One region of the Paenibacillus sp. ICGEB2008 genome, then DNA from elsewhere that is predicted to be linked to it. Evidence: riboswitches for the same ligand, from Rfam matches in the RefSeq annotation. Region 1 holds a riboswitch; each other region holds the start of a gene.

Region 1 (7,907 bases):
TCCAGTGCCCTTACTTTTCGCTCAGGGAAATAGTTCCGGATCGGCTCCATCAGAATATCTCGAATGGTCATACGGGGATGCAGTGAGGAGGCCGAGTCCTGCGTGACTAACTGGATTCGTTTGTACAGATGAATATCTTTCATCCTTCCGGTATGTATGGGCTGCTGATCCAGCCAGATTTCCCCCGAGGTCAACGACTCCAGCCCCAGGATACACTGCGCCAGCGTACTTTTACCACTTCCGCTTTCTCCAACCAGTCCAAGGCATTCTCCCTGTCGTAATTGCAAACTCACTTTCTTTATTGCCTGTTGCTCACCCCGTCTCGTGTTGAACCAGCCATTTCTCCGTCTGCGGACAGGATAAGCTTTGGTGACGTTCTTCAATTCCAATATCACGATTGCATCCTTCCTTCCGGGGTCATCTCCAGTACTCGATCTGCTACGCGACTCATACCCTGGCGATCATGTGAAATTAACAAAATAGTGAGCTCGAAATCCTCTCTCAACTGTAAAAGCAATGACAGAACCTTGTCGCGGTTGATCACATCCAGCGCTGTAGTGGGCTCGTCGGCAATAAAGAGGCGCGGGCCGGAGCTTAACATTGCAGCCAGCAGCACCCTTTGGCACATACCTCCGCTTAGTTCAAAAGGATATGATGACAGAATATACTCAGGATCGGCAAAACCGACCTTGCGGAGCAGAGAACACAAATAAGCTTCCTGCCCTGGAGTAGTGTGGCCTCCAGCCAGCTCCGTGGCACGGTTCAGCATCTGTCGCATCCGTGACATTACGCCCTGTCGTCGATGGGTCTGCTGTGATGCAGTGTGGGACGGGGCAAGATCAGCCTGGCCCTGCTCCTTCTGGGCGTGCATTTGGCGCCGCCTGTGCAGTCTAAGCGTATCCGTCAGCTGGGCGCGGACGGTACGGATCGGGTTCAGCCCGCTCAGCGATTGTTGAATGAGCAGGGCAATATCCTCACGGCGCAGTCTTTGCCAGCGCTGTTCATGGAACGGGATAATGTCTTCCCCGTTATAGTAGATGCACCCTTGCGTAACACCAACACTTGGGTCCAGCATACCCGCGATTGCGTGTGCGGTCAGGCTCTTGCCACATCCACTTGGTCCAGTCAGAGCCACAATTTCCCCTGGGTAGACGGAAAAGTTCACATCTCGCAGTAGCGGATTGCTCCCGTTCCCGCTTCCGCTTGCTCCTGCACCTGTACGACTAATCTCCAAATGTTCCACGTGTAACAACGGTTTTTGTACGTAAGCTCGTTCTATCGTATCCTTCCACCCTATGACTGGTCGTTTTCCCACTATTTCGCCGCCCCCTTTTCTGAAAAATGATCACCCAGAAGCTGGCAGGCAAGCACAAACAGCATAATCGCCAAACCCGGAAAGATCATAACATGCGGAGCCACCTGAAAATACGAGGTTGCATCATGCAGCATCACGCCCCACTCTGGCTTGGGCGGCTGTACACCCAGTCCAAGAAAGGAGAGTCCAGCGATCATTAACACCACGTGTCCAATATCCCATACCGCATATACCAATAATTGCGGCCATACTTGTGGCAATACATAACGTCTTAGTATGCGCACGTGTGAATTGCCGGACAAACGGGCATACCGTACATAGTCCTCCTGGCAGGCTTTTTGAACCAAACTACGGATATAGCGGACATAGCCCGCCCACCGTACCGCAATAATCGCTAAGGTCATGTTAACGAAACCCGGCCCCAAAATACCCACAATCGCCACCGTTAAAATAATATCGGGAAAAGCCAGTACACCATCAATTCCCCGCATAATCAGCTGATCCACACGTCCTCGCACATAACCAATGAGCAAGCCTGTGGGCAGACTAATACATAGCGTAGCTACCGTAATCGCACAAGCGATTAACACGCTTGTCCGAATTCCATAAATGAGCCGTGACAGCACATCCCGACCCAGATGATCCGTACCGAAAGGATATTTACGGCTGGGTGGTGCCAAACGGTTCAGAAGGTCCACATGCAGAGGATCATGCGGAGCGGCCCAGGGAGCCAGCAACCCAAGCAGCACGATCAGGCCAAACAGTGCGCCCCCTGCCAGCAAGCTTCCTCTAAAGGAAAGCCGTATCTTTTTCATTTTCAGCTTCCCCCTTAACGCAAACGCAGCCTTGGATCTATCACCGTCTGGACCACATCCACCAAACACTGAACACCTACAATTAAAAACGCGGCAAACATAACATACCCCTGAATCACCGGGTAATCCCGCTGCGTAATTGCATCTATAAAATACTTTCCTAACCCTGGCCATGAAAAAATGGTTTCTACGATGACGTTACCTGCCAGCATAAATGATAGATTCGTACCTAGCAGCGTAATCATAGGCAGAACGGCATGTTTAAATATCTCAAAAAAGAGAATATGCATACGTGAAAAACCGCGAGCCCTCGCTGCCTTCACAAAATTCCGGTCACTCAGCTCCAGCATCTGAGCACGCAATACACGGGCTTGCACCGTTCCCAATCCTGCACCAAGCGTCAGCGCTGGGAGTACTAAATGTGTCCAGTCCTCCCTTCCCATGGATGGGAGCCAGCCCAAGCGAACGGAAAATAGATAGATCAGCAGAAACCCAAGCCAAAAAGAAGGGATTGACGATCCCAGCAAAGCGAACAGCCTGCCCAGACGATCTAGTGGACCGCTGACTTTTAGCGAGGCAGCCAGTCCCATCCCAAGCGTAAGCACCGTCATGACGGCAAAGCCCGCCAAAGCTAGCTCCACCGTGGCGGGCAGTCTGCTCCATAGTTCGTTTAGCACTGACTCCTTGGACACATACGAGGTTCCCCAATGTCCTGTGAACACATCCCTCAGCCAGTTCACATATTGAATATGAAGCGGCTCATTCAAGCCCAGTTCGTTTCGCAGCGCGGTTAGCGCCTCCCCAGAAGCAGGAACATTATGCGCGGTGAGCAAAATGAGAGCAGGGTCACCAGGGGCCAGCCTCATCAGTACAAAAGTCAGCGTAGATACAACGAATACAATGATGGGCAGCTGCGCCACACGTTCCAATATAAAACGAATCATAGGATACGTTGCTCGTTATTCCGCAATATCGGATTGCGCTGTAATGTAGTAATACTCGATCGGATGCGGTGTAAAGCCCTTTACTCCTTTTTTCACACCAAACACATTGTCAGGGTGCACAATGAACGACTGCGGCAAATCTGTATTGATGATATCCAGCGCTTGCAGTGTTACCGCATTACGCTGTGCGGTATCCTTCGCCAACTTCAGGCTGTGAAGAATATTCTCCAGCGGTTTGGAAGCATAACGGCTTACATTCGCTTCACTTGTAGAGGAGTAGAACATGTCCATAAAATACTGCGGCTCCCCTGTATGGGCCGTGAGCATGCTGTACATAGCAAAATCCCAATCATTTTTGGTCAATGCCTCGTCGATATTTTCCACCTTGCGAATCTTGACCTGAATTCCCTCATTCAGCAATTGGCTCTGAATCACCTCAGCCATGACGGATAGCTCCGGACGCTGTGGGAAGGTCAGCAGCGTAACCTCGAATGGCTTGCCCTGCTTGGTCCACGTACCTTGGGCATCCTTCTGCCAGCCATCCTTCGTCAACAACTGCTCCGCCGTTCCGTCCAATGCTTTGCGCTCAATCTTACCGAAGGGAAGAATGCTCGGAAACGGGCTGCTTGCTTCCGTACCGAAGCCTCTCATGACGGCGCTCACAATGGATGCGCGCGGAATCAGACTGTCCACCACCTTACGGTTGGTTGCATCCTTGAACACAGGTGATTCCATGTTGTACACAATCATATGGGTGCGCAAGGATGGAGCCGACAGCACTTGTAGCTTGTCGTTCTTTTTTAATACCTCTGCGTTATCTACCGGAATATCCGTCGCTACATCCACCTCACCAGATTGTAACGCCATCAGGCGCGAATTACCGTCCGTAATGAATTTCATCGTCGCTTCGGCCAATCGCGCCTTTTCGCCCCAGTATCCGTCATAACGCTCGACGACCAAGGATTGATCCTTGTTGAAGGCTTTGATTTTAAAAGCACCTGTCATTGCAGGGTAGCTTTGCTCATCTTTCATGGATGCCACATCCAGTACAATCGTTGACGGATCAGCCAAATTGGATACCAGCGCTGCATTCGGCTGGTTTGTCGTAATTTTCAGCGTCAGCGGACCAGTTACATCAATGGACTTCACATCCAGTAAATCCTTCGCCAGATGGCTTTTCTCGATTGAGCGCAGCAAAGATGCTTTTACACTTGCTGCATCCATGCTCTTTCCATTATGAAACGTGACCTTATCCTGCAAGCTGAACGACCACACGTTAGGGCTGTCATGTTTCCACTCCTTGGCTAGCCAAGCCACAGGCTCCAGCTTTTCATTCAAACGAATGAGTGTCTCACCGGCACCGGAACGCATCACATCCCAGCTATTGTCTCCATGCGGATCGACGCCTGACGGTTTCCACGTATACGCCATCACCAGCTTTTTATCTGCTTGAGTCTGTTGTGCAGACGTGTTCTCACCCTTGCCCGAGCTATCCTCCGTCTTCGTGGCTACGCCACATCCGGAAAGAGTCATAACTGCCATCAGCAGCAGCAATCCTGTACATATGAACCATGAACGCCTATTACGATTGCCTATCATCCCACATTTTCCCCTCTATCTTGTAAAATCGTATAAACCTAACGCAAAACGCGAAAAAGCATTCCCAACCACTTGATCAGCAGTCAGAAATGCTTTCATTATAAAATGTCAAAACTCACCTCAAAGCCAGCTCCAAAAACATAGAAGGGATCAGATCGGTTTCAGACATTCCGTATGCAGCACGCCTAACCACCTCCCCAGCATCCCGTGGGTCTGACAGTGATGTCAAAACAGGCAGGTCTCCTGACTCCAAGCGTATCTTTCAGGCCTTCCCGGTTCCTCACAGTTCCAGTGGCTTGTTCTGAAAGCTCCAGCAGTACCCTGCTGATGCCTGTATACAGTGGCGGGTCCGTGTCGGAATCTACCGAACTTCCCTTTTAAGTGAACACGCTCAACAACTATCTACATCGTCTCTACGAAACTTCGTATATAGAGTTGTCCGGCTCACACCTGTTTTCTTCCTTTATTCCTTTTTATTACGATTTAGGATTATCTTATTTTGTTGCTACTGGCTTGTCAACAAATGTTGCGTAATAATTTAAATTTGAATGATATAGTGTGAATCAAGACCAAGGCTATTCATTGCTTGCGCGCAATTGAAGGTATGTCTTAACGTTGCGTGCACACAATTCACGTGTTAAAATTAGGTATAGAGATAACCACCGTATCCGTATACTAAAAAGAGCCTTCGCCGCTCCAACGGCAAAGACTCTTAGGACTTGAAAGGCTGTGGATCACCACCACGGCGCGCTGCATAACTGAATGTTAATGCGAACGAAACCCACTGTTAGGGGCCAACCTAATTACGCGGTGGGTTTTCGCTTGTTCCGAAATTTCCGACGCAGCCAGCGATAAAGCTTACGAATACTAAACACCAGGCTTAGTAACGTAACCATCCAACGCAGCACATCATAGCACGACACAAGGTTGACCATCGGCTTCACCCCCTTTCGGGAAGCTGCGCCGTGATCCGAAAACATCCACCACTATCCAAAGTCCTTAAGGTAGATTATACCATGCCTCTTCCTACCACTCTAGCAAATTCCTCTAGTAGATAAACCAACCTAAAAGTGCAACTGGAAAACGCACCAAACTAAGCTCCCCATTTCGTCCCGCAGCTTTATCTATATGTCCCCAGACAGCAAAGGGGTCTATTATTTAGGCAGCGCCTCCCGAAAAATCAGGAGGAAGGACGCGGCGTGTACTATTATGACTTCACTTCGAAAATCCAAACCCCGATCTTCATACAGAAAGAGGGTTTTATCAATAATTTCATGCTGCTTAATAAATAACTAGTACTGGATAACCCCATGCCAAACAGCCGGAAAAGAGGCAACGCCCTTTCTCCGGCTGTTTTTGTTTATTTCCTATTCATCAAACCTTCTGTGGAACTTCTGAGACATTAACGCCTTTGACCGATTCACCCTGTTTTCTTGCCAAAACAATGTTCAAGACAATTGCCGTAATCGAGCCAGATACGATGCCATTTTGCAGCAGCATTTTGGCAAAGCTCGGCAGTTGGTCGAACATTTGCGGCAGAACAGCTGAGCCTAGGCCCACGGCAATACTGCATGCTGCAATCAGCAGATTGCTTTCTTTCCGCAGATCCACTTCTGACAAAATAGACATGCCTGATGCAGCAACCGAGCCAAACATGACGATCATCGCCCCGCCCAGCACAGCGTTAGGAATTACTGTCGTCAAGGCAGCCAGCTTAGGCAGCAAACCGAGGACGACCATGATGCCGCCAGCAGCAAAAATAACGTTACGGGATTTGACGCGAGTCAGCGAGATTAAACCCACATTTTGGGAGAAGGCCGTGTAAGGGAACGCATTAAAAATACCGCCCAACATAATTGCAAGTCCTTCCGAACGAAGTCCATTGACGATTTGCTTTTGCTCCACTTTCTGATCAATCGCTTTACCTACTGCTAGATAAACCCCTGTAGACTCGACCATGCTCACAATATTGACGATAATCATCGTACATACTGCCATAATGCTAAACTCCGGCTTACCAAAATAAAACGGCTGCGCAATACTCACCCACGAAGCATCCGCTACGGGAGCAAAATGCACCATTCCCATCGCATAGGCGACTACAGTACCTGCGAACAGACCAATAAGAACGGAAATCGAGCGTAAAAAGCCCTTGGCTACTCGATTGACAAGCAGAATAACCAGTAGTGTAACCAGCGCCAGCAGCAAATTACGCGGCTGTCCAAAATCCGCGCTGCCCTGACCACCCGCTACATTGTTCATCGCCACCGGAATAAGGGATAGACCGATAATCGTAACGACCGAGCCGGTAACCACTGTTGGGAAAAAGCGTAACAGTTTGCCATACAACGGTGCCGCAAGCACCACAAATATACCGGACAAAATGATGGCACCGTACGCTGTCGCCAGATTTGATGTCGAAGCAATTGCGATAATGGGTCCTACTGCCGTAAACGTACAGCCCAAAATGACAGGCAGTCTACTTCCGAAAAAACGTGTGCCCATAATCTGTAATAATGTAGCAATCCCGCAAGTGAATAGATCAGCAGCCACTAGATAAGCCATCTGGGCTGGCGTCAGGTGCAGCGCTCCCCCTACAATCAGAGGGACGGCAATGGCTCCGGCGTACATCGCCATGACATGCTGGAAGCCCAGCGCAAATAATTTTTGTTTACTTAACATCCCACATTCTCCTTAACGGGAGGAATTACCGTGCCAGCTTCCTCTATAAAATGGACTTCGCCCGGTGCCATGGAAGCGATACGCGCTAGAGAACGTACGGCAATACCTCTTTGCTCCAACAGTCCACGGCCTTCCTGAAAGCTCTTTTCAATTACGCAGCCAACTCCGGCCAGCTCTGCTCCTGCTTCCTTCACAATATCGGTAAGTCCGACCAAAGCTGCACCAGTTGCCAAAAAATCATCCACGATCAGCACATGGTCGCTGGCATCGAGATATTTTTGGGAAATGCTCACCTGATAGGTTTCCTGCCGAGTGAACGAATGAACCTCTGCGAAGTATACCTGTTCATTCAGCGTGATCGCCTTCTTTTTCTTCGCATAAATGAACGGTACTCCCAAAGCAATAGCAGTGGCCATAGCAAATTGAATACCACTAGCTTCAATAGTAAGCACCTTGGTAATTGGAGCACTGCCGAACAGACGTGCGAACTCCTTACCAATCTCCAATGCTAATGCTGTATCCACCTGATGGTTCAAAAATGAATCTACCTTT
Region 2 (7,907 bases), on a different contig from region 1:
ATATTCAAGGTTTATATACATTATATGACTTGGAATAAATAACTCCCTTCCGGTCTCTAATAGAAAGACCGAAAAGGGAATAGGATATGATGGATATAACAACGTGATTGGATACGATAAAAATATTAGTTGGATACAGACAGCACGGCTCGGGCTGCTTGAGCCGCCTGTACCATTTGCCGCAACGCGGCGACAGATTCCTCCTTGGTGCGGGTTTTCAGCCCACAGTCTGGATTAACCCAGAACAAATCTGCTGGCAGTACGCGCAAGGCACGCTGAATCATGCTTAGCATTTCTGATTCATCAGGAATGCGCGGGCTGTGGATATCGTACACGCCCAGACCGATGCCTTTGTCGTACACCTGATCCTCAAAGCTAACAATCAGTTCACCATGACTACGAGAGGTTTCAATAGAAATCACGTCGGCATCCATGTCTGAAATGGACTGGATCATATCTTGGAATTCGGAATAGCACATGTGTGTATGGATTTGGGTCGCAGGTTCAACAGTGGCCGTGGTCACAAGGAAGGCTTGAACCGCCCAATCCAGATAGGCCTGCTGTTGTTCTTTTTTCAACGGGAGCCCTTCGCGAATTGCGGGTTCATCCACCTGAATCATGCTAATACCCGCTTGTTCGAGTGCCTCTACCTCTGCCCGTAATGCCAGAGCTAATTGCAAAGCAACTTGCCTGCGTGGAATATCATTGCGTTCAAAGGACCAGTTCAAAATGGTCACAGGGCCTGTAAGCATTCCTTTAACTGGTTTGGAGGTTAACGATTGGGCAAATGCCGCCTCTTCCACAGTCATTGGTTGATCGAACGACACATCTCCGTAAATAATCGGCGGTTTAACACAGCGGGAACCGTAGGATTGCACCCATCCGTTTTGTGTAAAAGCAAAGCCTTTCAGCTTTTCGCCAAAAAACTCCACCATGTCGGTCCGTTCAAACTCCCCATGTACAAGCACATCTATGCCAATGTCCTCTTGAATATCAATCCATTCCTTGATCTGCTGCTGGATGAATGTCCGATATTGCTCGGCAGACCATTCTCCTTTGCGATAGTGCAGACGGGCCTTGCGAACCTCAGCAGTTTGCGGGAAGCTGCCGATGGTCGTCGTAGGCAGTGGGGGTAACTTCAGCCTATTTTGCTGAATTATACGGCGCTCGGCGAAAGGAACGCTGCGTGATAGTGGCTCCTTTGCCAACAGGTTGGCCAAATCGGCAGCTGTCTGTACCCTTGCCGCTGAGCTGTTGAAGCGGGCTACCGCTTCCGCACTTTGCTCAAGCTTGGCAAGTGCGGATGGATCATGCTTACCAAGTGCAGCCGTCAAGACTGCGATTTCATCCAGCTTTTCATCGGCAAAGGCTAGGGCATGCACCAGCTCTCGGTCCAGCTTGTGCTCTGCTTCCAGACTGACCGGCACATGCAGCAGACTGCACGATGGCTGCACGATAAGCTGTTCTGCATTGATTTGTTCTGCTAACTGGCCCAACAGCGCAGCCATGGCATTCAGGTCGCTGCGCCATATATTGCGCCCATCAATGACACCAGCACCCAGCGTTTTCCCTTTGGGGAAGCCATGTCGCGATATATGCTGGAGATTTTCGCCATCATCATAGACAAAATCAAGACCCAGTCCCTGGACTGGAAGTTCAGTCAGACGCTCATAATGATCTAGGCTACCAAAGTAGGTTTGCAGCATGATGTTTAAGGAGGGAGCAGCTTGGGTCAAAGCTTCATAGACCTCCTGAATAATATCCAGATCCTCTACTGGGAATGAGGTGGTCAGGACAGGTTCATCGATTTGGACCCATTGTACGCCTTCTGCTGCTAGTTCGGACAGGACTCGGGCGTATAAAGGCAGGAAGGTTCGTATAATAGAGGCCAGATCCTTACGATCATAGCCTTTGGATAAAACAACAAATGAGTAGGGACCGATGAGAACCGGTTTACCGTCAATACCTAGCTCCTGCTTTGCTTCACGATAAGCGAGTAAGGGCTTATTTTCAGTGAGCACTGGAGCCGCATTTTCCAATTCGGGAACGATGTAGTGGTAATTGGTATTCATCCATTTGGTCATTTCGCTGGCGGTAGCTCCCTTCTGCCCACGTGCCATCCCGAAATACACAGACAGAGGAACCGGACCTGTAGGACGATAGTTGAACCGTTCGGGTACGAGACCGAACATCACAGATGTATCCAGCACATGATCGTAATAGGAAAAGTCTCCGACAGGAATGCGATCAATCCCTTTGTCACGTTGCTTGCTCAGATGCTCCAGCCGCAATCTTTTCATCTCACTATGCAGTTCACTTTCGTTAATACTACCCTGCCAGAAGCGCTCCAGTGCTTTCTTCCATTCCCGGTTCCCGCCGATACGCGGATATCCCAGATTACTGCTAGTCAAACCGGACAATGTAGATCGTTCGTTAATGGACATGTAGGTTTCCTCCTAAGTGGTAGCCAGTTTATTTTTACGTACCAAAAAAGGCATTCTGTCCCCAAGGCTAAAAATAAGTAGGGGAAAGAATGCCTCCGCGATTAAAATTCAAAAATACGGCGACTGCTCTTAACACCTCCCTATCTTCCGTAGGTACTGCGATGTTGTTAAAATAGGCAGGTCTCCTGACTTACGGATCATGACGTTCAGCATCCCTTCCCGGTCTGTGGACCAGTGGGTGTATGAGCAGCTGAACATTCCCCGTTTACAGTGGCGGGACCGTCCCGGATTTGCACCGGCTTCCCTTTTAAGTCTGATCTGAATAGAACAGACACCTATTTCCAAACTATGCGATTAAGGTATGACGAATAATTATGCACTCGTATACTTGTTCACCATCATAAGTGAAACTCACAGGATGTGCAATAGAAACAGTAATAGAAACTGGGGTGCAATCTGTTAGTTATATGCAAAAAAGACAAGCCCAACCCATCGTGGGGAACTTGTCTTTGGTATAGCATCTTGCTAAGTAGAACATCGCCTTTAAGCTAATGAAACGGTGTAACCTGCTTGAGTACTGGCTTTCACATCTACCAGGCGCTGATTACGGCTGCCCCGAAAGGGGAGGGTCAGATCTTTTTGCTGTTCAACAAAACGGCCATCTACAATCACGTCACACAATAGCGCCAGCTCCTGTCGCTCCTGATCCATGAGCAGATCTTCGTAAACAAAGCCTGTGTAGGCCCAGACGGTTCGGTCGGGACAAGCCGCACGGAAGTCACGTACAAATTGCGAGCATTCTGCTGCTGAGAAAAAAGGGTCTCCCCCGCAGAGAGTCAATCCGTCCAACAGCGGATTATCCATGATATCACGGATGACCTCCTGTTGACGCTCGGGCGTGAATGGCTCCCCTGCGCGAAAGTTCCACGAAGCTGGATTAAAGCAGCCGGGACAGGCATGGCGGCAACCGCTAATGAATACGACGGTGCGCAGGCCGTATCCTTCATTCAGAGATTCCGGAATATAGCCGCACAAATTCACTTATGCTTCACCCGGTCGCGAACTTCGGCTTGCTTGGCAGCATTAAAACGAACGGTATAATCACCTGTCAGATATCCGGTTACCCGACGTAAACGCTGAAAGTGCGTGTGTTCCTCATCCGTGCCGCATTGAGGACAGCTTGTCCCGATAATCCCTTCATAGCCGCATTCCGTACAACGATCCACCGGATGGTTGATGGAGAAGTAGCCAATGTTCTGATGCAGCGCGTATTGAACAATTTTAAGAAACGCCTCCGGGTTATTCCGCGCATTACCGTCCAGCTCGATGTATGAAATTGCACCCGCATTACATAGATTATGGAACGGAGCCTCCAAGCTGATTTTACGAGCAGCCGGGAGCTTGTAATACACCGGAATATGAAAGGAATTCGTGTAATATTCCCGGTCATTTACTTCAGGAATAACTCCGAAGTCACGTTGATCCAGCAATGTGAACTTGCCCGACAGCCCTTCGGCAGGTGTCGCGAACAGTGTAATATTTAGATTGTGATGTTCACTCATTCGATCACAATACACGCGCATGGAGGTGATGATTCGCTGTGCTTCACGGTATACAAAATCATCCTCTCCGTGGTGTTTTCCGTATAATGCTTTCATACACTCAGCCAGCCCGATAAATCCGATCGAAAGCGTACCGTGCTTTAGGACGCTTCCCACCTTCTCATCAGGTGCCAGTTCTTTTCCGCCTTCCCATACCCCTTCGCGCATCATAAAGTCCGAGGCTTTGGCTGGCTGGCTGGTCTGGATATGATAGCGATGGATTAGACCGTCTACTGCAATTCGCATAACCTCTTCCAGTCTCGCGTCAAAGCGGTCACGGTCAGGTGTCAGACGCTTGCCTGTGCAAATACCATATTCAATCCCGAGCCGTACCAGATTAATAGTATTAAATGAGAGATTACCCTTGCCGCTCTGGCGGTTTCTGCCGAAACGGTCAGAAATGGTACGGGTACGGCAGCCCATCGTGGCAATGATGGTATCCGGGTCATCTGCGCGGTAATAAGGCAGATTGAAGGTAGCATCCACATTCACAAAGTTGGGATACATCCGCTTGCTGGAGCATTCTACCGCTTTTATGAACAAATCGTAGTTGATATCGCCCTCTGCCTGGTTGACTCCTTTTTTACATTGGAAAATATGTTGTGGGAAAATAGGAGTTTCCCCGCTGCCCAGTCCACGAATCGTGGCTTCCAGCAGCGATTGCGAAACAAGCCGACCTTCAGCAGACGTACACATCCCGTAATTCAGTGAAGTGAACGGAATTTGCCCCCCTGCCCGACTGCTCATCGTGTTCAGGTTATGAATGAGCGACTCGGCGGCCTGCCGGGTTTCTGTTTCCGTTTCCTCATAGGCAAATGAGTATGAACGAGGGCAGACTTCTTGCAAATGGGTATTGGCTAAATGCAGTTCGTCATCAGACCAGTTGGAGTCTATTTCTTCCTTGAACAACCGGAGTCCTTTGCGCAGGTGCTTGCGGAAGGAACGAGCAACGTATGGAGCTAGATCCCAATCTATTTTATTGGCAGAGACACCACCAAATTGGCTATTTTGTTGAGACTGGAATATGATGGCGACCAGTGCCATAGCAGACATAATTGTTTGCGGTGTGCGTACAGAGCCATTGCCTGTATTGAAACCGTCTTGTAGCAAACGACCAAATGGGATAAAGATACAATTTGTAGTTCCGAGCGCATATTGGTCCAAATCGTGAACATATACATACCCATGGTCAATCGCGTCTGTTAATTCAGGCGGAAGTACACGCAGGCGCGCATACCATTTGGCATATTCCGAGCCAAGCTTGCTCATTTTGCCGCTAAACGATTCTCCATTTAAATTTGCATTCTCCCGCAGCATGTCCAGATCTTGTGCCCCAATGACTCGCTCACCGATGTCGTATAATTGATGTTCCTCCAGCACCTTCATCGTAAAACCCTCCATATAGTAAAAAATATATATTTTTCACAAAAACAACATATTGATGATATCTAGTGATAACCAATTGTTTCGATCTATATATTGTATATACGTAGACATTGAGAGTATGTGACTATTGTCACATTGATAGAGGCGAGAAGCAGGAAAAGGCCAGGTATAGAATAAGGGACACATCCACAGATATGCACCTTACTCTACACCTGGCCATTGTAGTTACAGTGAAATAAGTAGGTTTTCGAGTACATCGTATATGATATTGGGAAAAAAATTTTTAGAAGGTTTAGAGCAGCTTTTTCAGTTGGGACACACGGCCTTGGGAAATATCGAGCATTTCTGCATACACTTTTTGTGGCAGGTTCGGATGTTCCTGAATCAGCTTGCGGAGCTTTTTTACCATTTCACCTTGTTGCACTCTGGAATGCTTGGGCTGCCAGGTAGTGTTGGCTTGGTTCGATTTGGTATGTTCTTGAGCCTGGATGGCATCGTTGCTTGTGGCATGTACATGTTCATCGTTCTTTAATAACTGGATGCAATCAGCGCAAATAAAGCTGTCCCGAAAATAAGTTAAATGATCCACTGCGCCGCAAAATTTGCAGGAGACACCCGTGTATTTCCTTAATACAAATCCTTCTTCATCTACGAAGAATTCAAGCGAATCACCGATATTGATATCCATAGTGGTGCGCATTTCCTTAGGGAGTACAATTCGCCCCAGCTGATCCAGAGGCCGTGTCATTCCGGTATTTTTCATCAGCGCTTCCTCCTTCAATGATATATCCTGATTATACCAAAAAATATCATTTTTAGCTTTATATAAGAAAAAGAAATTGCAACTTTTTTTTCTCGTATGCCGCGGTTTGTATTTCATCCAATTTAGGATGTTTTCGGTATTGTTGCTGGTGTAATCCTTTTTCGTTATGATATATTAAAGCGCTTTCGTGCATAACTTTTTATCATCTTAATGAAGCTAAGGAGATGACGGATTTGAGTCATGAAACAACGGGTATCGAATATTTATTTCAAGATCCGAAGATTCAACTAGATGAGCGTGTACGGGATCTCGTGTCGCGACTAACCTTAGAGGAAAAGATCGAATCTATGCTGCAATACCAGCCGGCCATTGACCGTTTGGGAGTTGCAGCTTACAAGCACGGTACGGAAGCAGCACACGGGATAGCCTGGTTGGGAGAGGCCACTTCATTTCCTCAGCCTGTGGGTTTGGCCTGTACTTGGGATACGGAGTTAATGCGTCAGATCGGCTCTGTTATTGCAGATGAGGCGCGTGTCTACTATCGTCGTGATCCAAAATTGAACGGTCTTACCCTGTGGGCGCCTACAGTGGATATGGAGCGTGACCCAAGATGGGGAAGGAATGAGGAGGCCTACGGCGAAGACCCGTATTTGACGGGAGAATTGTCGAAGGAGTTAGTCAAAGGGATACAGGGTGATCATCCGGTATATTTGAAAGCGGTTGCGACGTTAAAACATTTTCTAGGTAACAATAATGAAGTGGACCGGGGTATTGGCTCCTCCAGCATAGACCCACGAAACCTGCGAGAATATTATCTAAGAGCATTTGAGAAGCCTTTTACGGAGGGCGGAGCCCAGTCGATGATGACTTCTTACAACTTGATTAACGGGACGCCTGCTACGTTATACCATGGTGTTAACGATATTGTCAGAGGCGAATGGGGAATGGACGGCTTTGTCGTAAGTGATGCGGGTGATGTGATGGGGATTGTAAACGACCATCAATATTACGTTTCCCATACGCCGGGCGTGGCTGAATCTATTCGCGCTGGAATTGACAGCATTACCGATGATGCAGAGCTCTCCAAGCAGGCGATTCGAGAAGCTTTGGAGCAGGGCTCGCTACAAGAAGAGGACTTGGATCGGGCATTGTTCCATACGTTCCGTGTTCGTTTTCGTTTGGGGGAATTTGATCCGGCGGCAGACAATCCATATGCCTCCATCGGGGAAGAGGCTTTAATGACAGAGCAAGCCCGTGCATTGTCGTTGCGTGCGGCGAGGGAGCAGATCGTACTGCTCAAAAATGAGCAAAAGCTTCTGCCATTGAACCCTGCCCAGTGCGGCAAAGTAGCGGTCATTGGTTCGCATGGCAATGAGGTGTTCCGCGACTGGTATTCCGGTACGCTGCCTTACCGGGTTACACCGCTGGAGGCGATTCGTGCCAAGCTGGAAAGCGGGGGCGCGGAGGAACGTGTCGTGTACTCCGATGCCAAAGATCGTGTGACCTTGACGGCATCGACTGATGGCGCGAAGCTCATAGTTAATTCTTCTGGCGATATGCGCCTGTCCCAGGGTGGAGAGCCAACGGTATTGACCATGACAGATTGGGGCTATGGCAGCGTGACACTGCATGATGAACATCTGGGTACCTATGTGACGAGCGATGAGGAGACGCTTCGTGTGACAGCTGCTGAAGCGTATGGCTGGTATGTTA
Region 3 (7,907 bases), on a different contig from region 1:
GCAAGAGCGTGGCCCTTGGTGCCTTCATGATGCATAATTTCCAGGAAATGAGGCTTGGATTTTGTAATATGCACTTCACTGCCAAGCAATTCGCGAAGTTCGGGAATTAATTCGTCCAACACTTCCGGCTCGTCGATAATCAGCAATTTAGGAGCTGGTTGCTCTATAACTTTACTGAACACAGGCTCTACAAAATATTCCGTGTTGTTCAGCTCGGTGTAATCTTTAATTTTTTGATTATCTTCACGAGTGTACAATTTGTCATCTATATACGTTTGCAAATGCAGATTGCGTTCCACGCAGAATTCATACAGACGACGTGCAGCTACGAGTGGAACATAACGCTCATACAGCACGTTTTCGTCCAGCAGGTTTTTAACCAAAGCTCCTTGGTACGTAATGATCGGTACGTTCAACCCCGTCTGGCGTGCAATTTTGTGCGCGGAGGCATAAGCTCGTCCAGTAGCGAGAGTAACCACCACACCTTTAGCTACAGCAGCTTCCAATGCCTGTTGTGTCGCTGGAGTAACTTCTTTCTGGTCATTAATGAGAGTATCATCAATATCAATGGCAATTAATTTATACATATCGGTATTCTCTCCTTTATCTCTATCATGGGGCAATATTAAAATTGTATCTTATAATATTCAAAATGACAATATCGCATTGAAAAAGGGACGACGCCCATAAGAGCCTGTCCCCTTATAACCACTGAAGTATTGGCTTGAAACCATGGAAAAAAGTAACGCTTAGTCTTCCAGAAATACAAGTCCAACAAAGTCGTCCAGCTCAATATTACCAAAGTAATGCTTCAAATCGAGAGAGGATAAGGCTTGACGGACCTCACCTTCATCATAACGCTTGCCACGCAGGATATTTTCAATATCAGCGACATCACCTACACCGAAGAAATCCCCGTAGATTTTAATATCACGGATGTAGCCTTCCTTCAGATCCATGCGGATATCTATAATACCGACCGGGAATTTACGTGTGTGCTTGATATTGCTCTCAGGGGATAGACCATAGTTCCAATCCCACGATTGATAGCGTTCTTTGGAAATTTCATGGATTTTAGCCCAATCCGCATCGGTGAGCTTATATTGAGGCACCTGATCCAATTCTGAACCAAAGATGGACCGCAGCAGTTCCTCGCGAAATTGTTCTATGGTCATCTCACGGTCCATCAGTTCGCTGATGTTAGCCACGCGGCTACGGACGGATTTTGTGCTTTTGGATTTGAATTTTTCGGGATTGGCGTGCAGCGATGCAGCCACATTGTCCAGATTCAGGTTGAACATCAATGTACCATGGCTGAACATACGTCCACGTGTGGCAAATTGAGCATTTCCTGAAATTTTACGTTCTCCGACTTGCAGATCGTTGCGTCCCGTCATTTCGGCTTCTACTCCCATTTGGTGGAGGGCGTCAATCACAGGTTGCGTAAATTTGAGGAAATTATGAAAGGACTCCCCGTTATCCTTGGTAATGAAGCTGAAATTTAAGTTACCGAGATCATGATATACAGCCCCGCCGCCGGACAGGCGACGAACGACTTGAATATTGTTGTCTCTCACAAACTCAGCATTGATTTCTTCAACGGTGTTTTGATGCTTGCCTATAATAATAGAAGGCTGATTAATGTAAAACAGCAGATAGCTGTCGTCCAGCGGTAAATGCTTGAGCGCGTATTCCTCAATAGCAAGATTAATGGCTGGATCGTGTATGCCCTGGTTGTCGATGAACAGCATGTCCATTCCTCCGTATATACAAACTGTGTATTTTATGTGTGCCTCCCCCTATTGTAACCCAAGTGAGCCATGTACAAAAGCTCATTTGCATTGACGGGACGCGAAAAGCAGCCTCATAATGGAGCTAAATGATTGAAAACGGGCGGAAAGGATATGAGGCAATGATAGAGGTTTACGGTCATGGCGGGGACAGGGAAACGGCTGCCGCGACATTTGGCGGAGCTGCGGCGGATTTTGTGGATTTTAGTGCGAATATTAATCCGCTCGGCCCGCCACCGGAGGTGCTTGAGGCACTGCGAAGCTCATTGGACACGGTGATTCGCTATCCAGACCCTGGACACCGCCACTTTAAAAATATGCTGGCACGGCGGCTGCACGTTCCACCGGAGTCGCTGAGCATCGGTAACGGCGCGGCTGAAAGCATGGCGCTGCTGCTATTGGGCCTGGCTCCCAAGCGTGTGGGCACAGTGGAGCCGTGTTTTTCGGAATATGCCGAGCTGGCTGGCAAATTTGGAGCCGAGATCCACCGGGTATACGGGAAGGCTTCGCTTCAATGGAAGGCAGACGTGGAGGACATCCTTCAGCTCATGGAGCAGGTAGATGTATTGTTCCTTGGGCAACCGAATAATCCGAACGGTGTGCAATATGGTGAGCAGGAGCTATATGAACTGGCAGAGGCGGCTGGCAGAACGGGTACCGTGCTGGTGGTGGATGAGGCCTTTATTGATTTTATCCCACTGGAACGGCAAATCTCACTATTGCCTGTGCTGGATCGCTATCCTCATGTGATTTTGATCCGATCGATGACCAAATTTTATGCCATTCCTGGCTTGCGATTGGGCTATGCGATTGCTCATCCGGACTATATCCGGCAAATGACGGCCAAACAGGTGACCTGGAGTGTTAATGGATTGGCGTTGCTGGCTGGAGAGGCGTGTCTGAGAAGTGGGCAAGCTTATGAGCGCCGCACACAGGAACTGATTGCGACGGAGCGCAGTCGCTTGCTGACTGCCTTAGCGGAATGGGGCTGCGGTGTCGTTCCCGGCGAAGCCAATTACGTGCTAGCAAGGGCGCCGGGAACGTGGAGTTCATCGGCTATTCAGCAGGCGCTTGGACAACGTGGGATTCTTATACGTAGCTGTGCCATGTATCCGGGGCTGTCGGCGAGCCATTTTCGAATTGCAGTCAAGGACGCCGAAGCCAATAATATGCTGCTGTCTGCACTCAGTGAAGTGTTGGAGGAGGAGCGGCGTGATCGTTAGCTTGGTAATCATGGCAGCCTATCTGCTGGACAGGCTAATCGGCGATCCGAGATGGTTGCCACATCCAGTCATCGGGATGGGACATGCCATTTCAGCATTGGAAAAAGCGATTCGTCGTAAGGTCCGCAGTGACCGGGGATTGAAACGTGCGGGTATACTGCTTCCACTCATTGTGGCAGGAGGCTCCTTTGGGCTTGCTTGGGAGCTATTGCGTGTGCTTGCCTGGATTCACCCATGGTTGTCTGTCGTCGTAGAAATTGTTCTGGTTGCAACCACAATTGCTTCCAAAGGACTAAAGGACGCAGGGATGGCCGTATACCGAGCGTTGCAGGCGAATGACCTGACTGTGGCACGTCGGGAGTTAGGCATGATTGTCGGGAGGGATACGCAGCAGCTTGACGAGCCTGAAATTGTACGCGGTACCGTCGAAACAGTCGCTGAAAATATCGTGGACGCCATTATTTCCCCGCTTTTTTATGCCCTGATCGGGGGAGCCCCCTTGGCACTGGCATATCGTGCCGTAAATACGCTCGACTCAATGGTTGGCTACAAAAATGAAAAGTACCTGCATTTAGGCTGGGCCTCGGCACGTCTGGACGATGTAGCTAACTACATTCCGGCTCGCCTGACAGCAGTTATGCTTGTGATAGCGGCGTGGTTGTATCGGCTGGATGCTGCAAGAAGCTGGCGCACAGTCAAGCAGGATGCCCGTCTGCACCCAAGCCCGAACAGCGGCTTCCCCGAATCAGCAGTGGCAGGTGCCTTGGGGATTCGTCTCGGTGGCTATAACGTGTATCACGGCGTACGCTCCTTTCGGGCATATATGGGCGAAGAGATACGACCACTGGAGTCGAAGGATATCCGGCATACCATCCGGCTGATGTTCGCCGTATCCACTATGTTTGTAGGGTTGTGTTTGTTGGGAGCTGCGGGGTGTTTTGCCTTGGGATGGATGCGGTGAGGAGTGACATTATTTTGAAACAAAATACAGAAGGGAAAAGAGTGCGAGAATGTGCACTAAGTCCGAGCCCACAACAGGATAGTGAGCCGAATGATGCTAAAGAAGATCTGCAGTGGGACATGGAGCTCGTGCTAGTTCGTCATGGCACAACCTCATGGAATAAGGAACGTCGATATCTGGGACATGCCGATTTGAGTTTGCTGTCTGGAGCAGAGCAGGAATTAAAGCCTTTACGGGAAAAATTACAGGGCCAGTCCTTTGCTCAAATCTATTGCAGTGACTTGATGCGATGTCGCCAGACCTTGCAGATCATTTTGCCGGAGTCAGCATTGACGACTGAACGTTCCCTATCTGCTATGCCTCCTATCATGGAGCCACGTCTGCGAGAACTTCACTTTGGCGAGTGGGATGGAAAAACGTATGACATGCTTAAGGATGTGGCGTTGTATCGCGCTTGGATTGATGAGCCACAGCGAATCACCCCGCCTGGAGGAGAGTCCTGGGTACATTTTGTGAACCGTCTGCGCGAATTCCGTGACTCTCTGTTTGCGTGGCGCATTGCTTTGGAGGTTCAGCCAATAGAGTTGAATGCTGCACCTCCCTCTGTTTTGGTTGTCACGCATGGTGGTGTAATTCGCCAATTGGTTTGTATGCTGATACCAGGTCATGATTTTTGGAGGCTGAATCCAAAACCGGGAGAAGCGATTAGGCTTCAGTTAAGGCTGGCAGGACTGCACAATTGTATAGCAAAATTGCTTTTTCACTAGGGTAGTTGTGGCGAATCAAGCAGCTGTTTGGGTTGTAAGCTAACTCTTTTTAACCTATAATCATCAAGTAAAAGAACGGCTTGACTACACTACATCAAATATCCAGCAGACGAGGTCGGCGCCGTGTGAGGGAACTTGCTTTTCTTCATTGCGCTGTTAAAAGGGAAGTCGGTGTGAGTCCGACGCGGTCCCGCCACTGTAAATGGAAACATGCTCATTAGCCCTGTTACATGTGCCGCCAAGCATATGAAAGAATATCAGGGCATGCCTCTTCCATAAGTCAGGATACCTGCCCGTCCGCCTGTCACCATAATCCTTCGAGGAAAGGATGACGTGTTCGCAGTGACTGTCCATGCGGAAGGAAGCTGCCCGCCTGCGCACAATCTGTGCTAACGTGACCCCTGTGTCCTGAAATGAGGATGCGGGGGTTTTTGATAGGAAAAGAAGGCTGGAATGAGGAAATACGGATGATGTTCAAGTAACGCTCTTAACGATTTTTGTATGAAGGGGTGCAAATCATGGCAGGAAAGAAAATAAAGGTATGGACAACAGGTCTATTGGCGCTGATATTGGCAGTTGTACTGAGTGCATGTGGCGCGAATGGAAAAAATGTAGAAAATAAAGAGGGCCAAGTTTCTTCACAGCAGCCGGGACAGACTGTAACCGCACAAGAGCCTCCGGGCAAAACGGTTTACCCGCTAACGGTTAAGGATGCAACAGGACAGGAATTTACATTCAAAAAAGCACCGGACAAGATTGTTTCCGTCTCCCCGGCAGAAACTGAAGCGCTGTTCGCTATCGGATTGGATAAGGAAATTGTTGGTGTATCCGACTACTCTGATTACCCAGAGGCAGCTACGAAAAAGCCTAAAGTGGGCGGTATTATGAAACCGAACGAAGAGGCGATTATTGCTGCGAACCCTGATGTCGTTTTTGCAGGGATTTCACTTAGTGAACAGGCTACGACTAAGCTGCGTGACATGGGAATTATGATTTTTAAAACGGAACCGAAGACCGTTGAAGATGTCATAGCTAACATCGAATTGTATGGGAAAATCACCGATCATCAGAAAGAAGCGAGAGCGGTGACCGACAAGATGAGAGCAGATGTAGCGGAAGTGAAAGAAGGAGTTAAAAATATCGGCAAAGGGCAGAAGCTGCGGGTATACGTCGAGTTTTCACCAGGCTGGACAGTGGGTAAAGGCGAGTTTATGGACGAACTGATTACATTGGCAGGCGGCGAAAACGTGGGTGCCACGCAGAAGGGCTGGTACCAAATCAGTGAGGAAAATATTATAGCTGCCAACCCTGACGTGATTTTGTACAGCAAAAGTGTGAAGGATGACAAAACAGGCCAGACCCTCAGCGATATCATAAAAGCTCGCAGTGGATGGGATCAAATATCGGCTGTTCGTAACAATCGTGTATTTGCCGTGGATGATAATTTGATTAGCCGTCCAGGTCCACGCGTAACAGAAGGGCTCAAGGAAGTAGCCAAGGGCGTGTACCCTGAAATTTTCAAATGAACCGTAGACTGATCGGTTTTGGGGGGACTGGTCTTGTCTTGCTGCTGCTGACGCTGCTGCTCTGTCTTGGCATCGGCTCGGTCAGTCTTCCGGTCAGCCAGATCACAGGTATTTTGATCAACCACCTACCGTGGTTAAGTGATACGTTTACACCGGATTGGAATACATCTGCAGAGCAGATTATTTTGAAGGTCAGACTGCCACGGGTGTTACTGGGAATGTTGGTTGGAGCAGCGCTGGCGCTGGCGGGAGCCGGATTTCAGGGTGTGTTGCGTAATCCCTTGGCTGATCCCTATACCCTTGGGGTATCCTCGGGAGCTTCGGTAGGAGCGGCAGTGCTGATTTATTGGGGGCTTCAATTTTCATTTGTGGGTATATGGACGCTTCCGCTAGTCGCATTTATAACCGGCATGCTGACGCTGTGGATGGTGTTGACGTTGGCGCGTGAAGGTGGGAAAATTCCGACCCAAAGCCTCATTTTATCAGGTGTGGTGATGCAATTTTTTGGGGGAGCCATTGTTTCTTTTCTGACAGCCATGTCGAAGGAAACAGTCAATGAAATATTGTACTGGACGTTGGGAAGTCTTAGTCTGCGAGGTTGGTCATATACGGGAATTCTTTTACCTTACGTGATCGTTGGGCTGGTGTTTCTATGGAACCGGGCACGGGTGCTGAATATTCTGGCTTTGGGTGAACGTCAAGCGGCTCATATGGGGGTTCATGTAGATGCGACGAAGCTATCTGTCCTGATCATATCTACCTTGCTGACAGCTGCCGCTGTCTCAGTATGCGGAGTCATTGGCTTTGTCGGACTCGTTGTACCACATATCATTCGTCTGGTGACAGGTCCTGATTACCGGATGATCGTTCCGTTATCTGCAGTGGGTGGAGCTATTTTTATGGCTTGGGCAGATACGGCAGCTCGTACGCTGTTAGCCCCGACGGAAATTCCTTTGGGCGTGATGACAGCCTTTGTGGGAGCACCGTTCTTCGCATATCTCCTGTACCGGAACAAGAAGCTGCGCAGGGGGGATCTGCTGTGACCGAACCAAGTGAATTACTAAAGGTGCGTGCTCGAGCATTAGAGGTAGCGGGCCTGAGCCGTGCTTATGGGGATTTCCATGTGCTAAAGAATGTTAGCTGGAACGTAGACGAAGGAGCTTGGTGGGGGATCATTGGTCCGAACGGGAGTGGAAAATCCACGTTGCTGCATCTGCTTTCTGGTGTAGACCAGCCGACCTCTGGAAGTGTTCATATCTATGGCAAAAAGGTCGGTAGCTACAGCAGAAAAGAGCTTTCCCGACTTGTAGCTGTACTCCAACAGGAGGGGATTCCTCCAGTAAGATACACGGTCAGGGAAGTTATAGAAATGGGACGGTTCCCTCATCAGGACTGGCTGGGCAGGGAAAAGGGAGTCGACGTAGAGGCGATCACGGATCGGGTTCTAGCGCGATTGAGTCTAACTTCACTAGCTGACAGAACATTGGATCGCTTGAGTGGGGGACAGCGACAGCGTGTAGCTTTGGCGAAAGTGATGGCGCAGGAGCCACAAATATTGCTGCTGGATGAACCTACGACCTATTTGGATTTGCGCTATCAGCTTGAATTTATGGAATTGCTGGCAGAATGGCGTCAAGAAA
Region 4 (7,907 bases), on a different contig from region 1:
TGTCATTAGCATTGGCATCTGGATTTATGGCACATCGACGAAGAGCACTGTTTATGTGGCTACTTGGCTGACCCGCTTTATTGACATGTGGCTCCCCCCTACGTTGTAAATCGTGTAATGGATGCCTGCGGGCAAAAGGAGGATGTACCTGCATGAAACAGTTCACAACCAGACAAATTGTGCTGTTTAGTGTATTGATGGAGGTCGGTATTACCCTTATACATGCTCCGGCGCAGGCAGCAGATCACGCGAATCAGCATGCCTACTGGACCTGTATAATTGCAGCCATTGTGCTCTGCTTGCCGATCTGGGCGATGTTGAAACTCAAACGCCGTTTCCCTGATCAGGATCTGATGGAGGCGATGGTAAGCTCTCACCCTGTGCTGGGACGTATGCTGCTTGCAGTCTATTTCATTTTATTCCTGATCATTTTTGCGCGGGATTTGAGGATTATTACCGATCTGGTGGAGGTGGTTCTTTTGCCGCTGACTCCGATTGTGGTCGTATCTCTTATTGTGCTATTGACTATGGCATTTATGGTTAAAGGGGGGATAAGTACCCTTGTCAATATGACCGAGATTTTTGTGCCATTGTTGATTGTGACACTGTTGACTATGCCGCTTTTTTTTGGAGGTAATATGGATTTTTCGATGCTGAGACCCTATTTACATCCGGAGGTAGATGGAGTGATCAAGGGGAGCTGGCGCATGCTCGGATATATGGCCGATATCATGATCGTTCCCTTTGTGATTTCTGGGAAGAGCTATAATGGACGTAGTGCGTGGTTGGGGCATTTACTCGGAACCGCTATTATAATCATGCTGGTGTTGCTGTCGGAGTTGGTGATTGGAGTTCCTATCTTGTCACGACTGTTTTATCCATCGTATGAACTGGTGCGTCAGTTGCAACTAACGGACTTCCTGGATCGGTTCGACTTGTTCGTGGCAGCACTGACCGTACCAGCCTTTCTTACGAAGATTGGAATTGATCTGTACGTTACCAGTTTGGCGGTAAAGCGCATGTTTGCCCATGTCTGGGGGAGTCTGATGGTTTGGCCCTTAGGTTTGTTAGGTTATGTCTGTTCGTTTATGCTGTTCTCCAACATCGTACAAATTTATGATTTCAGCCGGGAATGGACTGCGGTGATGGTCATCTTTTTTGTATTCATGCCCTTCTTGCTGTGGATGTTGCTCCGACCCAAATTTAAAGGGAGAGGTGATGATAACTCATCATCTGGCAGGGAGAGGGATAGAAGTGATCAGAAAGAAGGCCAGCAGGAAAGCGAAACAGGACACGCCCACTTATAAGATTACTGTATTTATCGAAAAAGTAATTCTTATTTGTCTTTTGCCTTTCTGATTGTATACTTGGTAGAAAGAAATACGACATCTACAAGGGAGGCAACAGCATGGCACAACGCATGGCAGGTAAGAGAGTCGCTCTTGCCGGTCCCCGTAAAGCAGAAGAAATGGCGTTGCTAGTTATGAAGATGGGGGGCGAGCCAGTAGAACGCCCGGCCCAGGGGACTGTTTTTCTGGATGATATTGAGCTGCGCAACGCTGTTGTATCGTGGGTGAAGAACCCTCCGGACTGGTACATCTTCACGACAGGTATGGGACTGGATGCTCTGTTCGATATGGCAGAGGATATGGGCGTGGCCGAGCAGATTATAGAGTTGCTGCAATCCTCCAACATTGCAGCACGGGGCTACAAGACGGTCAATGGACTCAAAAAGCGCGGCTTTACGCCAGCAGTACGGGACGAGGACGGAAGTTTGATCGGATTGACACGGGCTTTTGCCCCATATGATCTGAAGGGGAAGGAAGTACTGTTGCAACTGCATGGAGACCCGGCCCCCCGGTTGGTAGAGTGGCTGGATGAGCAAGGCGCAGTGACCCGCCAAGTACTTCCTTATAAGCATATCCCACCTGAAGAAGCAAAATTGCAGGCGCTACTAGATGATGTTATAAACCGTACGATTGATGCCGTTACGTTCACGAGTGGTCCGCAAATTCGATTTTTGGCCCAATATGCCAGAAAGCAAAATCGAATGGAGGATTTACTGGAAGCCTTTCGTGAAGATGTCATTGCTGTATCGGTAGGCAAGGTGACTGCACAATCCATTTTGGAAGAAGGGATTGAACGAGTCGTATTTCCAACTGAAGAGCGCATGGGTGCGATGATGGTGGAACTGGGCAAATATTTCGAACATAGCGATTCGGTGCATGGCTGTGGTCTGAAGAGCGTGAACGGTCATTTGAAATGAGCTGGAAATGATAAATGCAGTAAGCTAAAAATGAACTTATATTTACTAATACAGAGTAAAATAGAGATAAGGGCCTACGAGGTCTTTATCTTTTTTTGTTGGACATGCATCGCAAAGTTTTTTGTTATAGCGAAAATATTTATCTAATATAATGAATAAGTTTCGATGCATGATATTGAGGACAGGAGCTGAGACGTTTATGAATTCTATTTGTGTATTTGCAGGGTCCAGACCTGGACATTCATCGGTATATGTTGAGGCGGCAGGCAAGCTGGGTGAAGCTATGGCTCGCCAGCATATCCGTTTAATTTATGGAGGCTCCAGCAGAGGGCTGATGGGTAAGGTGGCGGATGAACTGCTGGCGGGTGAAGGTCAGGTCACCGGCATTATGCCCACCCTGTTATTCGATGCAGAGATCATTCATCGGGGAGTTACCGAGTTTATTGAGGTAGCAAGCATGCATGAACGTAAAGCGGCGATGAGCGAGATGGCCGATGCGTTTATAGCCCTTCCGGGAGGCTTGGGAACCTTTGAGGAGCTGTTCGAGGTATTGTGCTGGGCGCAAATCGGTATACATCGCAAGCCCATTGGGCTGCTGAATGTGAATGGATATTTTGACCCGTTGGTAGAAATGGTACGTCATAGCGTGCAGGAAGGGTTTACCGGAGCTGATCATCCAGCGCTACTGAGTATATCTGCGGACCCGGATGAACTGCTGCATATGTTGAAAAATAAAGCAGAGAACTTGAAATAAAGCTTTTTTCGTGCTTGCACAACTGATTGAGGCAAGGTTATGATAAGACCCATAATCAAATAGCGGACAGACAAGGTGCCTTTGCGGTTGAGCAAAGGGTAACAGGGAATCGGGTGCAAGTCCCGAGCGGTCCCGCCACTGTAAGGAAGAGGGTTCTTTTAAATGGTCACTCGTACAAAACGGGGAAGACGAGAGAATCCGTTGATGCCAAGCCAGGAGACCTACCTTGATCTGTATGCACCGTTAACCTTCGCGGAGAGGATGGGTGTACGAAATCAGGAAATCAGGCACACGTTGCTTTTTCCATGTTGGTTACAGGTTTGCGTGGATATGAACGTGCAGCAGCGTTTGAAGCGTAAACAAAACAGATGGAAAACAACGGCAGATAGGAGGAAGACAAGAACTGTCTTCTTACGCTGTTTCGTCTGGTGAGAGAGATACGTACATAGGAACCCCATCCGGGCAGGATGGGGTTTTTTGAGTTAAAGGATGCCACAAATTATTGAAATAGATAGTATAGCTGCCCTGAAAAGGATGATAGGAGGAGCACGATGAGCCCATTAGGAAAATTGCTGGTGATTGGATTTGGACCAGGAGATATGGAACATATCACAAAACGGGCGTTGGATGCGCTGGCCGAAAGTGAGGTCATTATCGGCTACAATACCTACGTTGATTTGATCCGTCCGTTGTTGAACGGACAGGAGATTGTACGCACAGGGATGACAGAAGAAGTGAGCCGTGCGCAGGAGGCGGTTCGCCAAGCAGAGATGGGTAAGAAGGTAGCCGTCATTTCCAGTGGAGATGCTGGGGTCTATGGCATGGCAGGGCTGGTGTACGAAGTGCTGATGCAAAAAGGCTGGCGTCGCGAGGACGGGGTTGAGGTAGAAGTTGTGCCGGGGATCTCGGCTATTCAATCCTGTGCTTCGTTGTTGGGAGCGCCGGTTATGCATGATGCTTGCACAATCAGTCTGAGTGATCATCTGACCCCGTGGGAAACGATCGTGAAGCGTGTAGAAGCTGCGGCTTCGGCTGATTTTGTGATTGCCTTGTACAATCCGCGTAGTGGTCGGCGTACCCGCCAGATTGTGGAGACGCAGTCCATTTTGCTCCGTTACCGTGATCCGCAAACTCCAGTTGGACTGGTGAAGAGTGCTTATCGTGAACGTCAGCAGGTTATTGTAACGACGCTGGAAGATATGCTGAACCATGATATCGGGATGCTGACGACCGTAATCATCGGCAATTCCTCGACGACAGTGTATGACGGGTTAATCGTGACTCCGCGCGGCTATCAGCGTAAATACACGCTGGACGCGACCGAGCAAGTGCTCAAACCGCATCAGCGGCTTCGCACGGAAGCGGAGCCGTGGTCGCTGGGCGCGCAAGAGGATCGCGCGCTGGATACACCGCAGGGAGGTGGAGCAATGTCTGCGTCTCCCGAGCCTTCCGCGAGCAGCGCTGCGGTTGCCACGCAGGCACGCCCGCAGGCGATGGCTACCGTGCAGGCTGCGCCCGCGAAGCAAACCGGAGCGGCTCCAGCATCGCTGGCAGCAGAGGCACTAAGCCGCCTAGCTGTCGGCGGCAAGCTGCCGGGCGAAGCCAATGCTCGCTGGAGCGGGCAAGCGCCTGCTGCCCAGAGCGCCGTCGGAACGGCAACGGTGGCTACCACTGGGAAGGCGTCAGGCGGCTTTGGCAAGCCTGCGCTGTTTGAGGTGGGGGTTTCCCCTGGCGTGGGAAACAAGAAATTCACTGCTCGGCAGATGGCACTGCTCGCCGAGGTAGCGGGTGATGATGGCGAGCTGGAATACACGCCAGATCATCAGATCGTGCTGCGCGTGCCGTGCGCAGACCCCGAGGAACTGGTCGGACGGCTTCGGGATGAACGATTCATTGTCATGCCGATCGGCGATGTGTTTAAGGTCAAGGCATGCGACTTCTGTAATATGGAGAAGGATGACGCAGTGCCTGTGGCTGAGCACCTACAGGTTGTGCTTGGCGGATTACAGGCACCCAAGGAAACGAGCATTGCTTTGAACGGATGCGGCATGGCCTGCTATGGAGCGGTACTGGAGGATATCGGAATTGTCTACCGCAAGGGAGGATATGATCTTTTCCTCGGCGGCAAAAAATTCGGCCGTAATGCTCATGCCGCTCAGCCCGTAGCGGAAGGAATTCCGGGTGATCAGATTACGGACATCGTGGAGAATATTATCGCTGAATACAAGGAAAAAGGGCATCCGAACGAGCGTTTTCATAAGTTTTTCAAACGTGTAGGCATCGTTGCGGGTTTCCGGCATGAAGATGCACCAGCAACAGTAGAAGTGAACGCGGTTTGTGGTGATTAAGTGGGTTGGTAGGCTTGATGAACAGGATACAAGCATATATATATAATAGGGCGTCATGTAGGCTATCCCTATCAATGAGGAGGAAAACACAGCAGTGGATGCAATATTGTTGGTTGGACATGGAAGTCGGGACCCAGAGGGTAATCAGGAACTACTGGAATTTGCGCAAGCAGTGGCAGATCGGGCGCCAGGTACGTGTGTAGAAACCTGCTTCCTGGAGTTGGCACGCCCAAGTATTGCCGAAGGAGTACAGGCGTGTGTGGACAAAGGGGCGACGCGTGTCGTTTTTATTCCGATTATTTTGTTCGCAGCAGTGCATGCCAAAATTGATATTCCGAAGGCAATCGACCGGGCAAAGGCAAAATACCCGCAGGTGGAATTTGTATACGGACGTCCGATTGGCGTTCACGAAAAAATCGTTAGCATACTGCTAAACCGCTTGAAAGAGGCCCGCCCTGTTGCAGTTCCAGCAGGGATGAATAGCGCTGTAGAGGCATCTACCGAGGTATCTGACGAAGAAACAGCGGTACTTGTATTAGGACGCGGAAGTAGCGATCCAGATGCGAACAGTGACTTTTTCAAAATCACTCGTATGCTGTGGGAGAAGCTTTCTTATACGTGGGTAGAAAGCAGCTTTATCGGTGTGACGCAGCCTTCTTTTCCCGATGGCCTAGAGCGTTGTGTACGATTGGGGGCCAAAAAGATTATCGTGCTTCCGTATTTTCTATTCACAGGTGTGCTGATTAAGCGCATTGGAGAAATGACTCAGGAATTCGCCGAGGCTCACCCTGCATTACAAGTGGAAATGGGCGGATATTTTGGCTTCCATCCTCAATTAGTTGAGCTGGTGCTGGAGCGAGCTAACGAAGGTTTGTTCGGCAAGGTTACGGCTAATTGCGATAACTGCCAGTTCCGTCTGGAAGCGCAGGAGCATCACCATCATCACCACGACCATGATCACGACCATGACCACGATCACCATCACGACCATGACCATCACCACCATCATGCACATGAGCATGATCACCATCACGAGCACCATACACACAGCCACGCTCACGATCATGCGCATGTCCATGCTCACAGCCATAATGACCATGATCACGATCATTCACATGCGCCGTCTGTAGTGAACGTAACCGGGCAGGTGAATGGCTCATGATTTTCATGCTATGCGGAACGAGCGATGCAAGGGAATTGGCGCTGCAAATCCGTGACACCGGCTTTAACGTATTAACTTCGGTCGTAACCGAAAGCGCGGCGGCCAGCTTGTCCGAAGCAGGGCTGGACGTACGTACAGGCCGAATGACAGCCAATGAAATGGGTGCAATGATTCGGGAGAAGGGGATACAGGCCGTTGTTGATGCCAGTCATCCTTTTGCAGAAGAAGCACATGCGAATGCGATGACAGCTGCTCGCGAGTCTGGAGTTCCTTATATTCGCTACGAGCGGACGGGACTGGTGTATGACAATCATCCATTGCTCCATATTGTGTCTTCTTATGAAGAGGCCGCATTAATTGCTAAGCAACTCAAAGGCTCTGTCATGCTTACGACGGGCAGTAAGACGCTCGGCACATTCACCAAGCATTTACTCGGAGACCCGGAGATTCGTCTGGTTGCACGTATGCTGCCGCGCCTCGACAATATGGAGAAGTGCGGCGAACTGGGGATGGAGCAAAAAAATATTATTGCCATGCAGGGGCCCTTTTCCCGTGAGATGAACGAAGCATTGTACAAGCACTTTGGTACAACCGTGATGGTCACCAAGGAAAGCGGACGCACGGGAGCAGTGGATGAGAAGGTTCAATCTGCTCTGGATCTGGGTATTCACGTCATTTTGATTTCCAGACCGGAAGTAGAGTTTGGTACGGTATTTGATCATTTCGACGGAGTAATTGATACATTGCGCACAGCAACAGGGAAGATTTCCATTTGAGTTGGTTCAAGTCCCTACGGGTTCAGTTAATCCATAACGACTGCTGGCATGTATCTAAAATATAGTCATCTTAAAATACGTGTTTTAATAGAAATACCTGTTATTTCAATACACGAGCAGTTATTTTTCCTAAACTAATTTTCCATAAGGGAGTGGTCGATACCATGGACTTTAAAACAGATTTTAAACCGCTAACGGTACAGCCGCAGGAGATTGAGGGTAAAAGCTTCGCGATGATCACAGAAGAATTGGGAGAGCATCCATTTACAGCAGAGCAATATCCCGTTGTACAGCGTGTCATTCATGCATCTGCTGATTTTGAGTTGGGGCGCAGCATGGTATTTCATCCGAAAGCCATTGAAGCCGGAATTGCAGCTATTCGCGCAGGACAGCCGGTGGTGGCAGATGTGCAGATGATTCAGGCGGGGTTGAGCAAGGATCGCATCCGTCAATTTGGCGGGGATGTTCATGTGTACATATCTGACCCGGACGTGATGGAAGAAGCCAAAAGGCTGAACACGACACGTGCCATTATTTCGATGCGCAAAGCGATTCAGGCGGGCGAAGGTGGAATCTATGCGATTGGCAATGCGCCTACAGC

The links. Region 1 has a riboswitch for cobalamin ahead of C400_RS0104340 (ABC transporter substrate-binding protein). Riboswitches for the same ligand answer to the same signal wherever they lie in the genome.
Region 2: linked by a shared signal. The riboswitch ahead of metE (5-methyltetrahydropteroyltriglutamate--homocysteine S-methyltransferase) and the one ahead of C400_RS0104340 (ABC transporter substrate-binding protein) in region 1 are both predicted to bind cobalamin.
Region 3: linked by a shared signal. The riboswitch ahead of C400_RS0107780 (ABC transporter substrate-binding protein) and the one ahead of C400_RS0104340 (ABC transporter substrate-binding protein) in region 1 are both predicted to bind cobalamin.
Region 4: linked by a shared signal. The riboswitch ahead of cobJ (precorrin-3B C(17)-methyltransferase) and the one ahead of C400_RS0104340 (ABC transporter substrate-binding protein) in region 1 are both predicted to bind cobalamin.

What each region holds. Positions count from the first base shown of each region.
Region 1 is NZ_AMQU01000006.1:177,179-185,085, reverse strand. It holds gene C400_RS0104360 (ABC transporter ATP-binding protein) at 1-395, opposite strand, end outside; gene C400_RS0104355 (ATP-binding cassette domain-containing protein) at 392-1,315, opposite strand; gene nikC (nickel transporter permease) at 1,315-2,130, opposite strand; gene nikB (nickel ABC transporter permease) at 2,145-3,074, opposite strand; gene C400_RS0104340 (ABC transporter substrate-binding protein) at 3,090-4,673, opposite strand; cobalamin riboswitch at 4,890-5,094, opposite strand; gene C400_RS27360 (hypothetical protein) at 5,477-5,653, opposite strand; gene C400_RS0104320 (nucleobase:cation symporter-2 family protein) at 6,048-7,355, opposite strand; gene C400_RS0104315 (xanthine phosphoribosyltransferase) at 7,349-7,907, opposite strand, start outside.
Region 2 is NZ_AMQU01000030.1:2,753-10,659, forward strand. It holds gene C400_RS0124545 (DUF6985 domain-containing protein) at 1-38, shown strand, start outside; gene metE (5-methyltetrahydropteroyltriglutamate--homocysteine S-methyltransferase) at 126-2,444, opposite strand; cobalamin riboswitch at 2,603-2,798, opposite strand; gene nrdG (anaerobic ribonucleoside-triphosphate reductase activating protein) at 2,988-3,485, opposite strand; gene C400_RS0124560 (anaerobic ribonucleoside triphosphate reductase) at 3,482-5,431, opposite strand; gene C400_RS0124565 (AbrB/MazE/SpoVT family DNA-binding domain-containing protein) at 5,724-6,194, opposite strand; gene C400_RS0124570 (glycoside hydrolase family 3 C-terminal domain-containing protein) at 6,428-7,907, shown strand, end outside.
Region 3 is NZ_AMQU01000007.1:679,887-687,793, forward strand. It holds gene C400_RS0107755 (Cof-type HAD-IIB family hydrolase) at 1-587, opposite strand, end outside; gene C400_RS0107760 (lipoate--protein ligase) at 750-1,751, opposite strand; gene cobD (threonine-phosphate decarboxylase CobD) at 1,913-3,013, shown strand; gene cbiB (adenosylcobinamide-phosphate synthase CbiB) at 3,003-3,974, shown strand; gene C400_RS0107775 (histidine phosphatase family protein) at 3,989-4,741, shown strand; cobalamin riboswitch at 4,837-5,052, shown strand; gene C400_RS0107780 (ABC transporter substrate-binding protein) at 5,260-6,267, shown strand; gene C400_RS0107785 (FecCD family ABC transporter permease) at 6,264-7,310, shown strand; gene C400_RS0107790 (ABC transporter ATP-binding protein) at 7,307-7,907, shown strand, end outside.
Region 4 is NZ_AMQU01000030.1:31,268-39,174, forward strand. It holds gene C400_RS0124665 (hypothetical protein) at 1-109, shown strand, start outside; gene C400_RS0124670 (GerAB/ArcD/ProY family transporter) at 153-1,307, shown strand; gene C400_RS0124675 (uroporphyrinogen-III synthase) at 1,409-2,266, shown strand; gene C400_RS0124680 (TIGR00730 family Rossman fold protein) at 2,466-3,020, shown strand; cobalamin riboswitch at 3,078-3,263, shown strand; gene cobJ (precorrin-3B C(17)-methyltransferase) at 3,572-5,368, shown strand; gene C400_RS0124695 (sirohydrochlorin chelatase) at 5,463-6,530, shown strand; gene cobK (precorrin-6A reductase) at 6,527-7,306, shown strand; gene C400_RS0124705 (precorrin-8X methylmutase) at 7,471-7,907, shown strand, end outside.